Regions from separate parts of the Clostridium sp. CTA-7 genome, predicted to be linked through region 1. Evidence: riboswitches for the same ligand, from Rfam matches in the RefSeq annotation. Region 1 holds a riboswitch; the other holds the start of a gene.

Region 1 (5,554 bases):
TAAGAGATTTTACTATAAGCGATGATAGTGGAATAGATAAAAATATTAGAGGAAAATATTTAGGACTAGCAAAAGAAGGAGCTAGGTATAAAGATGCAAAAAGAAAAATTGAAGTTAAAACAGGTATTGATCATCTAAAAGAACTTGGAATAACACATGTACATTTATTACCTATATTTGACTTTGGTTCAGTTGATGAAAGAAAATCAAACAAAAAAGGGAATAGAAACTGGGGGTATGATCCTAAAAACTATAATGCTCCTGAAGGAAGTTATTCAAGTAATCCATATAATCCAATAGCTAGAATAATAGAACTAAGAGAGATGATAAAGGTTCTTCATAAAAATGGGATAAGAGTAGTTATGGATGTAGTTTATAATCATATGCAAGAAACTAGAAATTTAGATAGTCTTGTTCCATCATATTACTTTAGAACAGATTATAGAGGAAGATTTACTAATGGTTCAGGCTGTGGTAATGAAATAGCAACAGAAAGGCCTATGGTTAGAAAGTTTATTATAGATTCTATAACTCATTGGATAAAGGATTACCATATTGATGGTTTAAGATTTGATCTTATGGAATTAATAGATATAGATACTATGAAAGAAATAACTAGCTTAATAAAGAAAATTGACGACAATATATTAATTTATGGAGAGCCTTGGAAAGGAGGAGAATCGTCACTACTAAATGGAACCTACAAGGGAAGGCAAAGAGGTGAAGATTTTTCCGTATTTAATGACACCTTTAGAGATTTTATAAGGGGAAATAATAGTCCATCAAATGGATTTTCAAATGGAAATCAACATAATGGACCTACTGCATGGAATATAATAGAGGGTTTAAAAGGCTCTATAAATACATTAACATTTAATCCTAAGGAAACTATAAATTATGTAGATGCTCATGATAACTACACTCTCTGGGATCAAATAGAGAAAAGCTTAAAACCTAATATTAAAGAAGATGAATATAGAAAAATATTAGAAAATAATGTTTTAGATAATCATTTAGTAAGAAGAAATATTTTATCCCTTTCAATAATATTAACATCACAAGGAATACCATTTATTCAAGGTGGAGCAGAAATATTAAGAACAAAAAATGGAGACCACAATAGTTATAAAAGTCCAGATAATATAAATGCAATTTTTTGGAGGGATAAAGCAAAATATATAGATGTATTTAATTATGTAAAGGGATTAATAAATATCAGAAAAAACTATAGGGAATTTAGACTAGATAGTAGAGATGACATAAATAACAACATTGAGATTAGTTTTTTAAATGGAGATGAAAAGGCTGGAGTAATAAAGTGGCATTTTAGAAATCTATATAACATTGAAAAAAACTTAAATGATTTAATTGTAATTTATAATGGAACATCTATAGATGATTATGATGTAAATCAACATATTCCTGAATCAAAATCTGGTGAGTGGAATATTATAGCAGACCATAGTTATGCAGGGATAGAAACTATAAAAACTATTAAATATGGTTTTATTCCCCAATTAAAATCTTATTCAATTATGATTATATATTCATAAGAATTATTAAAATAAGAGGCTAGTTAAATCTAAAATGAATCCTACATGAAGGATTTTAACTTTAACGTAGCCTCTTAATTTTTGTAGTATATATGTTCTAATTAATATTCTACATTATCTATATTTAAATTGAAATCAATAGTTAAAATTCAAAAAGCAAGTTTAATAGTAAATTAGAATCATATATATAATAAAACTTTTAATATCCAGAGCTTAAAATAGCTGCAATAATTATTGATCCAAATATGATCCAGAACACTATTCCAATAGCAATCATAATAAGAGTTGCTTGGAAATAAGTTTTCTTACTTTTATTCACATTTGATCCAAAAGCCCAAACAAACATTAAAACTATGTTTGCAATTGGAATTAACATTAAAAGAAGTGTAATTATCCAATCTTTCAATGTCATTGGTTGAGAATACTTGTCGTAGTTAATATCATTATTTGTGTTGTTAGTTAAATTATTATCCATTATTTTCACTCCCCTAAAACTTAAAGTTATTATTTCTTAAATATTATACTATAAAATTTAAGAAATAATAACTCTAAGTGAAAAAAATGTAAAATTATAAAATTAATGAGATAGGCTTTTACTTCCTTCTATAATTCTATTTATAGGTAATAATCCTATAATAACTAAAACTACAATAAGATTTCCTCCAACAACAGCACCATTAACTACAAGAGAATATAAAGCTGGAGACCATCCTTCAGGTGCAAATTGTCCAAAGAATATAAACCCTGATATAAAGTGAAATATAAATTTAATAAACATACCGAAAAATGTTCCTAAAAGTTTTTTATCTTTAAAATACCCAGCTAGTCCAACTGCCATAAAAGGAAGAGGATAGTCAAATAAAACTTGAATTGGATGAAGTATATAAGGGCTGATAATTAAATATATTATCCCAAATAAAAATCCAGTAAGCATACCTATTTCAGGACCGTAAATAAAAGCAATAAGTAGTATTGGTACCATACTACCTAAATTTATACTACCAGCACCATTAGGTAAATCTACTATCTTTACAAGGTGAAGGATCGTAGCTAAGGCTAAAGCAATACCAATTCTAGCCATAATCTTTGAATCAAGCTTTATTTTTTTAAATCTAATAAAAGTAAGTATTAAAATAATAACTCCTAAAAGAGTAGCTAAAGAAAGCGGGCTTTTTAATATTTCACTAAAGCTTTCTCTTAATGTGTTAATAAAATTTTCCATTAAAAATACCTCCTAAAAATATGCTAGGAGGTACGTTTATAGCTTTATAATAATTTAATTCCATAAAAATACATTGTGACTTTCCTACGCTGGTATTATCCAGATCAGGTAAAGAGGGTTAATGAAAAATCATCTCTCAGCCTAAAGGCACCCCTAGCACTTCTTTTATTTAATTTATAAGTAAAGTTTACATAAGAATGAAATAAAAGTCAATAATTTTTAATATAGTATTTTATATAGAGAAATAAGAAGGTATCAGTTTGAAATTGATTGGAATAATTTACTATTTATTTGGTTTATAAAAAAATGTATGATAATAATTAGAGTTACCAATAATTTATTTACAATGCTGAACATAATTTTAATACTAATTTACAAAAGACTTTTTGATATACGGGGGGGAAAAATGATAAAAAACAAAAAGATAAATTTAATTATAGCATCGTTAGTACTAATTTTTATTGTTATAGGATTTAGTGCTTTTTATGTGAACAAGGTAAAAAAAGATAGAGTATTAGATGCAAAAATAGAAGAAGTATATGAAGAAGCAGATAATATTAAAATTTTAAATATGAATAATGATGAAGAAGAGCTTTATAGTAAATTAAAAGAAGACTTTAACAAAGCTATAAGCAGTAAAAAACTAAATGAAGCAAATGAAGTTTTAGATAAGTTAAAGGACTTAAAATCTTCGGTTGAGAAGAGAATTCAAGATGAAGCAAAAATAGAAGAAGAGAGAAAGAAGGAAGAAGAAAAACAGGAAAAAGAAAATGAAATAGCATTACCTGAAGAAGCTAAGAAAAAAGAAGAGGCTTCAAAGGTTGAGAATAATACTTCAAATTCAAATACTCAATCTATAGCTCCGTCTAATAATGAGCCTAAGATTGCCAATACATCAGTTGCTAAGAATTCTAATCAAATAATTTCAGTTGTGAGTACAGGCGGTAGTACAGCTGAGTTAGTTCTATGGCAAAAAGATAGCAATGGAAAATGGTATGAATATGATAGTATGTTTGCAAGATTAGGTGAAAATGGAATGAAAAATGCAAGTGAAGTTTATGAAATGGATTTATGTACTCCTACAGGTGTATATAGTTTAACAGAAGCTTTTGGAGCAGCACAAAATCCAGGAAGTGGAGTTCCATATAGAGTATTAGATGGTTCAGAATATTGGGTAGATGATGTTAATTCACCTTATTACAATACAATGCAGTTTGGAGCACCAAATGGTAGATGGAATTCAGCAGAGCATTTAATAGATCATAGCAATTCATATAAATACTCTTTAGTAATTGATTATAATAGATGGACAGTTGTTCCAGGGAAAAGCTCTGCAATATTTTTACATGTAGATGTTGGGGTTCCAACTTGGGGATGTGTAGCTGTTGAACAAAGCAAGATGAAAGAAATTTTACAATGGATAAATCCAGGTTCGAACCCTAAAATAGCTCTTGCCTTAAGTTATGGTGAACTTTATAGCTATTAACAAATAATTAATATATTATTTAAAAGAAAAGTTATACATTAATAAATTTATTAGTGTATAGCTTTTTTTATTAATAAGTTGTAGGCTAAGTAAAAATTATTTATAATTATTTTATGATATATGAAAAATAGGGAACAAATTTAAACTTTATAAATAAAAGGAAAAAAATTTTAAAATTAATATATCTATAATTTGATAAACACTTATAAAGGGGATGTAATATTATGAAAAAAGATTTATTATTTAGTCAATTTCCTTATATTGAAAGTGAAGAAATTATATTAAGTAAAATAGAAGAAGTTAATTTAGAGGATTTATATGAAATTTGTGCAAATGAAAATTTATATAAATATAAACCTGGAAATGCAAAGAAATCTATTGATACAGTAAAAAATATGATTGCTCATTTTCAAAGAGATTTTCAAAAGAAAAAGATAGTTTTTTTAGGTGTTTTTCTTAAATCTAATCCTAAAAAGCTTGTAGGTGTAGCGGAAATTTTTGATATAGATGAAAAAGTGAGTGTAGTTACTATAGGATATACTTTAAATGAAGATTACTTTGGTAAGGGGATAGCTAGTAATATTGTTAAGACCTTAATAAAATATTTATTTAATGAAGTAGAATTAAACAGAATACAAGCATATGTAATGGTTGAAAATATTAAATCTCAAAATGTATTAAAAAGAAATAATTTTATAAAAGATGGTACTATAAGAGAAGGGAATATATGGACAGGAAAAGGAATAGTTAATTTAGAGTTATATTCAATATTAAAATCAGAATATATAAAGTAATGTCTTTTATAAGTGAGAACTAGAGATAAATCCACTAAGATTTATCTCTAGTTCTCACTTAATTAGCCATATCTATAAATTCTTTTTCTTCTAGGACAAGCGAGATAATTATAAGCGTCAGTCCAATAAGAAAGTAAATCTGGCTTGTATTGTAAAACATCTTTTAAAAACTTATCAAATAAGTGAAGTTTAACTAGTGTTTTTATTATATCTTTAGGATAAGGAGTAATTTTAGTAAAAGGTTTTCTTGGATCAATAACCATTATTTTACCCTTAGAGTCTACAAATATATGTGCATTTCTAATATTAATTCTCTTAAACTTAAGCCTTTTTAAATCTTCAATTAAATCTATAATTTCCTTTGATAAATTATAAGGCAATCCATGTTTAGTAATGTATTCAAAAAGATTTTCTCCACCTACATATTCCCTTATTAAAATATTACTTATCCTTAAAATTGGATTTGGGAAAAAGGAACTGTCTAAAGTTTTTTTTAATA
Region 2 (5,554 bases), on a different contig from region 1:
TCAGGAAATCATGAAGCATGGTCAGGAAAATATTCTGAAATAAAGGATAGCTTAATTGAAGTAGGAGTTAATATAATAGATGATACTAAGTTAGAGATTAGAAAAGAAAATAGTACTATATATCTTTTAGGATTATCTGATCCATCTTTTCTTACCTCGAATTATACAGATGGGACGGATATAAGTAATATGGAGGAATATTTAAGTAATTGGTCAAATATTGAAGACTTTAAGATACTACTTTCACATAGACCAGAGCTGTTTGATTTATATTCTAAAAATAATATGAATTTAGTTTTTTCAGGACATGCTCATGGAGGCCAAATTAAGATTCCATTTGTAGGAGGAATTATAGCTCCAAATCAAGGGTTTTTCCCTAAATATACTAGTGGAAGTTATAATAGTGATAAAACTACAATGTTTGTTAGTAGGGGATTGGGGAATAGTTTATTTCCAATAAGAATATTTAATCCACCAGAAATTATATCAGTAACATTAAAAGGATATAATTAAGAAATTACTAATATAGAATATAAATTAAAGAGTTAATTATGCTACTTAAATTAGAATTCATGGAGGAATTATGTATATAGATGCACACACTCATTTAGATTTTTTCGGTGAAAATATAGAAAAAGCAATTGAAGATATAAATAAGAATGAAATATTAACTTTAGCAAATAGTATGGATATTAAGAGCTATATAAAAAATAAAGAATACAGTAAAAAGAGTAAATTTATTAATCCATGCTTTGGTATTCATCCCTGGAAAGCAGCAGAATATAAAGGGAATTTAGAAGGTCTTATACCTTATATAGAAGAAAGTGAGTTAATAGGGGAGATAGGTTTAGATTTTTTCTGGGTAGAAGATAAAAGTACTTATGAAGCACAAAGAAAGATTTTTAATTTTATACTAGAAGAAAGTATTAAAAGAAATAAGTTTGTAAGTATTCATACAAAAGGAGCTGAAGAAGAAATTTATAATGCTCTAAAAAGGAATAATTATAATAAAGCTATTATACATTGGTATAGTGGTGAAATAAGCACTTTAGAAAAATATATTGAGCTTGGATGCTATTTTACAATAAGTGTAGATATAGGATATTCAGAAAAAACTAATGAGGTTTTAGATAGAATACCATTAAATAGATTACTTATAGAAACTGATGGGCCAACAGCTTTAGAATGGGTTAATGGAGAATATGGATATCCAAGGGCAATAATAGATGTGGCTAAAAAGGTTTCAAATTATAAGAATATAGAACTGAATGAATTACTAAAAAATATAGAGGGTAATTATATTAGAATAATTAGTTAGGAGAATTTTAATTTCAATGCCTATAATAAAAATAATCATAGGATCTTTAGGGATTATAGTTGTATTATTTGGAGCTAATAAGAGTGAGGGATGAAAATCACTTAGAGAATTAAGCAAAGTAAATCGTTGAAACTTAGCTTAGAAATGGATTGTGTAATATATATAAGTATTATACAATTAATAAAATTATTTAGTTGATAAGTATTATTGATTAGCTTGACATTTGGAGTGAAAATGAATAAAATGGAACTATAAAAAGTAAATAGATATCTGGGGGGGCGGTGAACTGCCTGAGATAAAGTTGATACTATTTTGACCCATGAACCTGATTTGGATAATGCCAACGTAGGGAGATTATTTGTTATTGAATTTTAATATACAAATTGAACTATAATACAGTATTTCTAATCAGAGATACTGTATTTTTTTACTATATGGACATATAAATAAAATCAAATTTGTTTACTTTTAAATATATTTAGAGGAGGAAAAGACTATGTCAGTTTGTAATGTAAGTCTTCAAGTTATACCAACAGTTAGTGAGGAGAGGATTTATCCTGTTGTAGACAAGGTTATAGAATATATAGCATCCACTGGTGTTAAATATGAAGTTGGAGCTATGGAAACTACAATGGAAGGTGAATTAAGTGAATTACTAGAAATAGTAAAAAAGGCTCAAGAAATTTGTACTGAAGAAGGTGCATCAAGAGTAGTATCTATGGTTAAAATAGATTATAAAAAAGAAGGCGTGACAATGGATGAAAAAATTAAAAAATATAGGGAATAAGATAGCACCTATAGTATTTATTATAATTTTATTAGTTTTATGGCAGTGCATAGTAACTATTGGGGGCATAGAAAAGTATATAATGCCAGCACCAACAGATGTTATGCAAACATTAGTTAAGGATTTTAAAGTTATGATACCTCATACTTTAACTACATTATATGAAGGTATGATAGGGTTTTTAATAGCAATAGGATTATCTATAATACTAGCAATAATTATGGATATGATTCCACTAGTAAAAAGAGCTTTATATCCAGTACTAGTTATATCTCAAACTATACCGACAGTTGCTCTTGCGCCATTATTTATAATTTGGTTTGGATTTGGTTCACTTCCAAAGATAATAGTGGTTGTGCTAGTATGCTTTTTCCCAATAGTAATTAGCATAGTTGACGGGTTAGAAGGTGTAGATAAGGATTTAATCAATCATTTTAAATTAATGGGGGCATCTAAGCTTAATGTTTTTATGCATTTAAAGTTACCTTATGGAATGATAAACTTCTTTTCAGGTATGAGAATTGCAGCAACTTATAGTATTATGGGAGCTGTAATTGGAGAATGGCTTGGAGGAGAAAAAGGTCTTGGGGTATATATGACAAGAGCCAGAAGTGCTTATGCATTAGATAAAATGTTTGCATCAATAGTAATAATAGTAGTTATAAGCATGGCAATATTTTTTATAGTTACTTTGATGGAAAGAGTATGTACTCCATGGAATAATAAAAAATTAAAGATAAAGGAATAAAATACAAAATAATAGATTTTGAGGTGAAATAATAATGTTAAAGAAAAAAATTATATCAGTAGTATTAGCATCTGTAACAGCATTGACACTATTAGCTGGATGTAGTAAAAAAGAAGAAGCAAAAACTTCGGAAGGATTACAAAAGGTTACCGTAATATTAGATTGGACACCAAATACAAATCATACAGGATTATATGTAGCTCAGGAAAAAGGGTATTATAAAGATCTTGGATTAGATGTTGAAATAATTCAGCCATCAGAAGGATCATCCCTGCAACTTCTAGCTGCTGGAAAAGGTGATTTTGCAGTAAGTTATCAAGAGGATTTAACATATGCAAGAACATCAGATAGTCCACTTCCTGTTAAAGCAATAGCGACAATTATACAACATAATACATCAGGCTTTGCATCACCAAAGGAAAAGGGAATAGAAACAGTTAAGGATTTTGAAAATAAAGTGTATGGTGGATGGGGAAGTCCATCAGAGCAAGCTATATTAAAAGCTGTCATGGAGAAAAATGGAGCAGATTTTAGTAAATTGAAAACTGTTGATGTAGGAACAGAAGATTTCTTTATAGCAACTAAGAATAACTTAGATTTTGAGTGGACATTTGAAGCTTGGACTAATATGGAAGCTAAGCTAAGAGGATTTGATATAAACTATATACCAGTTAAAGATTTAGATCCAGCATTAGATTATTACACACCAATTATTGCAGCTACTGAAGATACTATTAATAATAAAAAAGATTTAGCTAAGAAATTTATGGAAGCAACAACTAAAGGATATGAGTTCGCTATGAAAAATCCAGAAGAAAGTGCAAAATTATTAGTAAGTAAAGTTCCTGAAATAGGAGAAGAACTTGCAATAGAAAGCCAAAAATATCTTGCGGATAAATATAAAGATGATGCAGCTGTTTGGGGAGAAATGAAGGATAGCGTATGGGATAACTATACTAAATTTCTATTAGATAATAAGCTTATAAATAAAGATATGAAAGCAAGTGAGGCTTATACAAATGAATTCTTATCAAAATAAGATTTTACTTGAAAATGTATCAAAGTCCTTTGATGAAATGGAGATATTAAAGAATATTAGTATAAAAGTTAATGAAGGTGAACTAGTATCAATTTTAGGTCCATCAGGCAGTGGAAAAAGCACAATATTTAATATATTAACTAATATTATAAAGTGTGATAGTGGTGAATTAAAAATAAATGGCGATTTAAGCTATATGTATCAAAAAGATATGATGGTTCCTTGGAAAAAAGTTATTGATAATATAGGAATTCCACTTGTATTTAAAGGAAATAATAAAAAAGAAGCTAGAGAAAAAGTTAAAAAGCATATAAATGAATTTGGACTTAGTGGCTTTGAATATAAGTATCCATCACAACTGTCAGGTGGTATGAAACAAAGAGCCAATTTCTTAAAGACATATTTAACATCAAGAGATATTATGCTTTTAGATGAACCCTTTGGTGCTTTAGATTCAATAACTAGAAGAAAGATGCAAAAGTGGCTTTTAGATTTAACTAAAGAAATGAATTCAACTATACTATTCATAACTCATGATATAGAAGAGGCAATATTACTTTCTAATAGAATATATGTAATATCAGAAAAGCCAGCAGTTATAAATGGTGAAATAAAGGTTAACCTACCTAAGGAAAGAAATGAAGATATAGTTACCAGTGATGAATTTGTAGCTATAAAAAAAGAAATATTAAAGCTTATGTAACTATAAGCGAATTAATATTTAGCAATAGAACTTATACAAGTAGACTTTTCTATTAATGTCTATTTTATAAGTTCTATTTTATTTACTCTATAGAGAATTATAAAAAAGTTTATTCTGTCGATAACTTTTGATAATTTCTTTCCTTCAGTTTTCAAGTGGACATATGTAATTTTGCATTGACTTGGAGCGAAGTGACGGAATAAGCAAACTCACATATGTCCACTTTTTTATTATAAATACTTTTTAGTTATTGTTTAAACTGAAAGTTACTAATAATTTAAACAAATATGAATATATAGACTTGAGAAATTATATAATTATACCATATATAGTGATTTTGGAAATGTAAATACCATATATGGTATAAAAATAAAAAGTCAAGACTTGAAAGTAAATTTTAAATTATGTAATATAGAGAAAGACAAAAAGTAAAGGATAGGTGAAGCATGTTGATAGTTGTTGGTGGGATGATTGGGCTTGGGAAAAGTTCTGTAGCAGAGATTTTAGGGGAGCACTTTAAATCAGATGTATTTTATGAAAGTGTGGATGATAACCCTATATTACCTTTATTCTATAGTGAGAGTGAGGAAGAAATCCAAAAAAAGAGGTATCCATTCTTATTACAACTTTATTTCTTAAACACTAGATTTAAAAGTATAAAAGAAGCATTAGTTCATAATGATAATGTCTTAGATAGATCAATTTATGAAGATTGGTACTTTGCTAAGAAAAATATGGAGCTTGGTAGAATAAATGACTTAGAGATGAAAATATATGAAGATCTTTTAAATAATATGCTTGAGGAGTTAGAAGAGCTTCCTAAGAAAGCTCCAGATGTAATGGTGTATTTAAAAGGATCCTTCGAAACTGTTTTAAATAGAATAGCATTAAGAGGAAGAGATTTTGAAATTGATGAAAGCTTAAAAGAATATTACCGCTTTTTATGGAAAGATTACGAT

Evidence for each region. A riboswitch is a leader RNA that binds a small molecule or an ion and turns the genes downstream of it on or off. The one in region 1 is predicted to bind thiamine pyrophosphate.
Region 2: another riboswitch for thiamine pyrophosphate. It lies ahead of ACYUEX_RS05700 (MTH1187 family thiamine-binding protein); the one in region 1 lies ahead of thiT (energy-coupled thiamine transporter ThiT).

The regions. Positions count from the first base shown of each region.
Region 1 covers NZ_BAAAAV010000004.1:22,646-28,199, reverse strand. The annotation lists gene pulA (type I pullulanase) at 1-1,553, shown strand, start outside; gene ACYUEX_RS08945 (hypothetical protein) at 1,753-2,028, opposite strand; gene thiT (energy-coupled thiamine transporter ThiT) at 2,131-2,775, opposite strand; TPP riboswitch at 2,840-2,940, opposite strand; gene ACYUEX_RS08935 (L,D-transpeptidase family protein) at 3,182-4,261, shown strand; gene ACYUEX_RS08930 (GNAT family N-acetyltransferase) at 4,486-5,055, shown strand; gene ACYUEX_RS08925 (protein kinase family protein) at 5,118-5,554, opposite strand, start outside.
Region 2 covers NZ_BAAAAV010000002.1:558,073-563,626, forward strand. The annotation lists gene ACYUEX_RS05690 (metallophosphoesterase) at 1-513, shown strand, start outside; gene ACYUEX_RS05695 (TatD family hydrolase) at 584-1,318, shown strand; TPP riboswitch at 1,580-1,687, shown strand; gene ACYUEX_RS05700 (MTH1187 family thiamine-binding protein) at 1,815-2,105, shown strand; gene ACYUEX_RS05705 (ABC transporter permease) at 2,077-2,853, shown strand; gene ACYUEX_RS05710 (ABC transporter substrate-binding protein) at 2,888-3,892, shown strand; gene ACYUEX_RS05715 (ABC transporter ATP-binding protein) at 3,873-4,595, shown strand; gene ACYUEX_RS05720 (deoxynucleoside kinase) at 5,042-5,554, shown strand, end outside.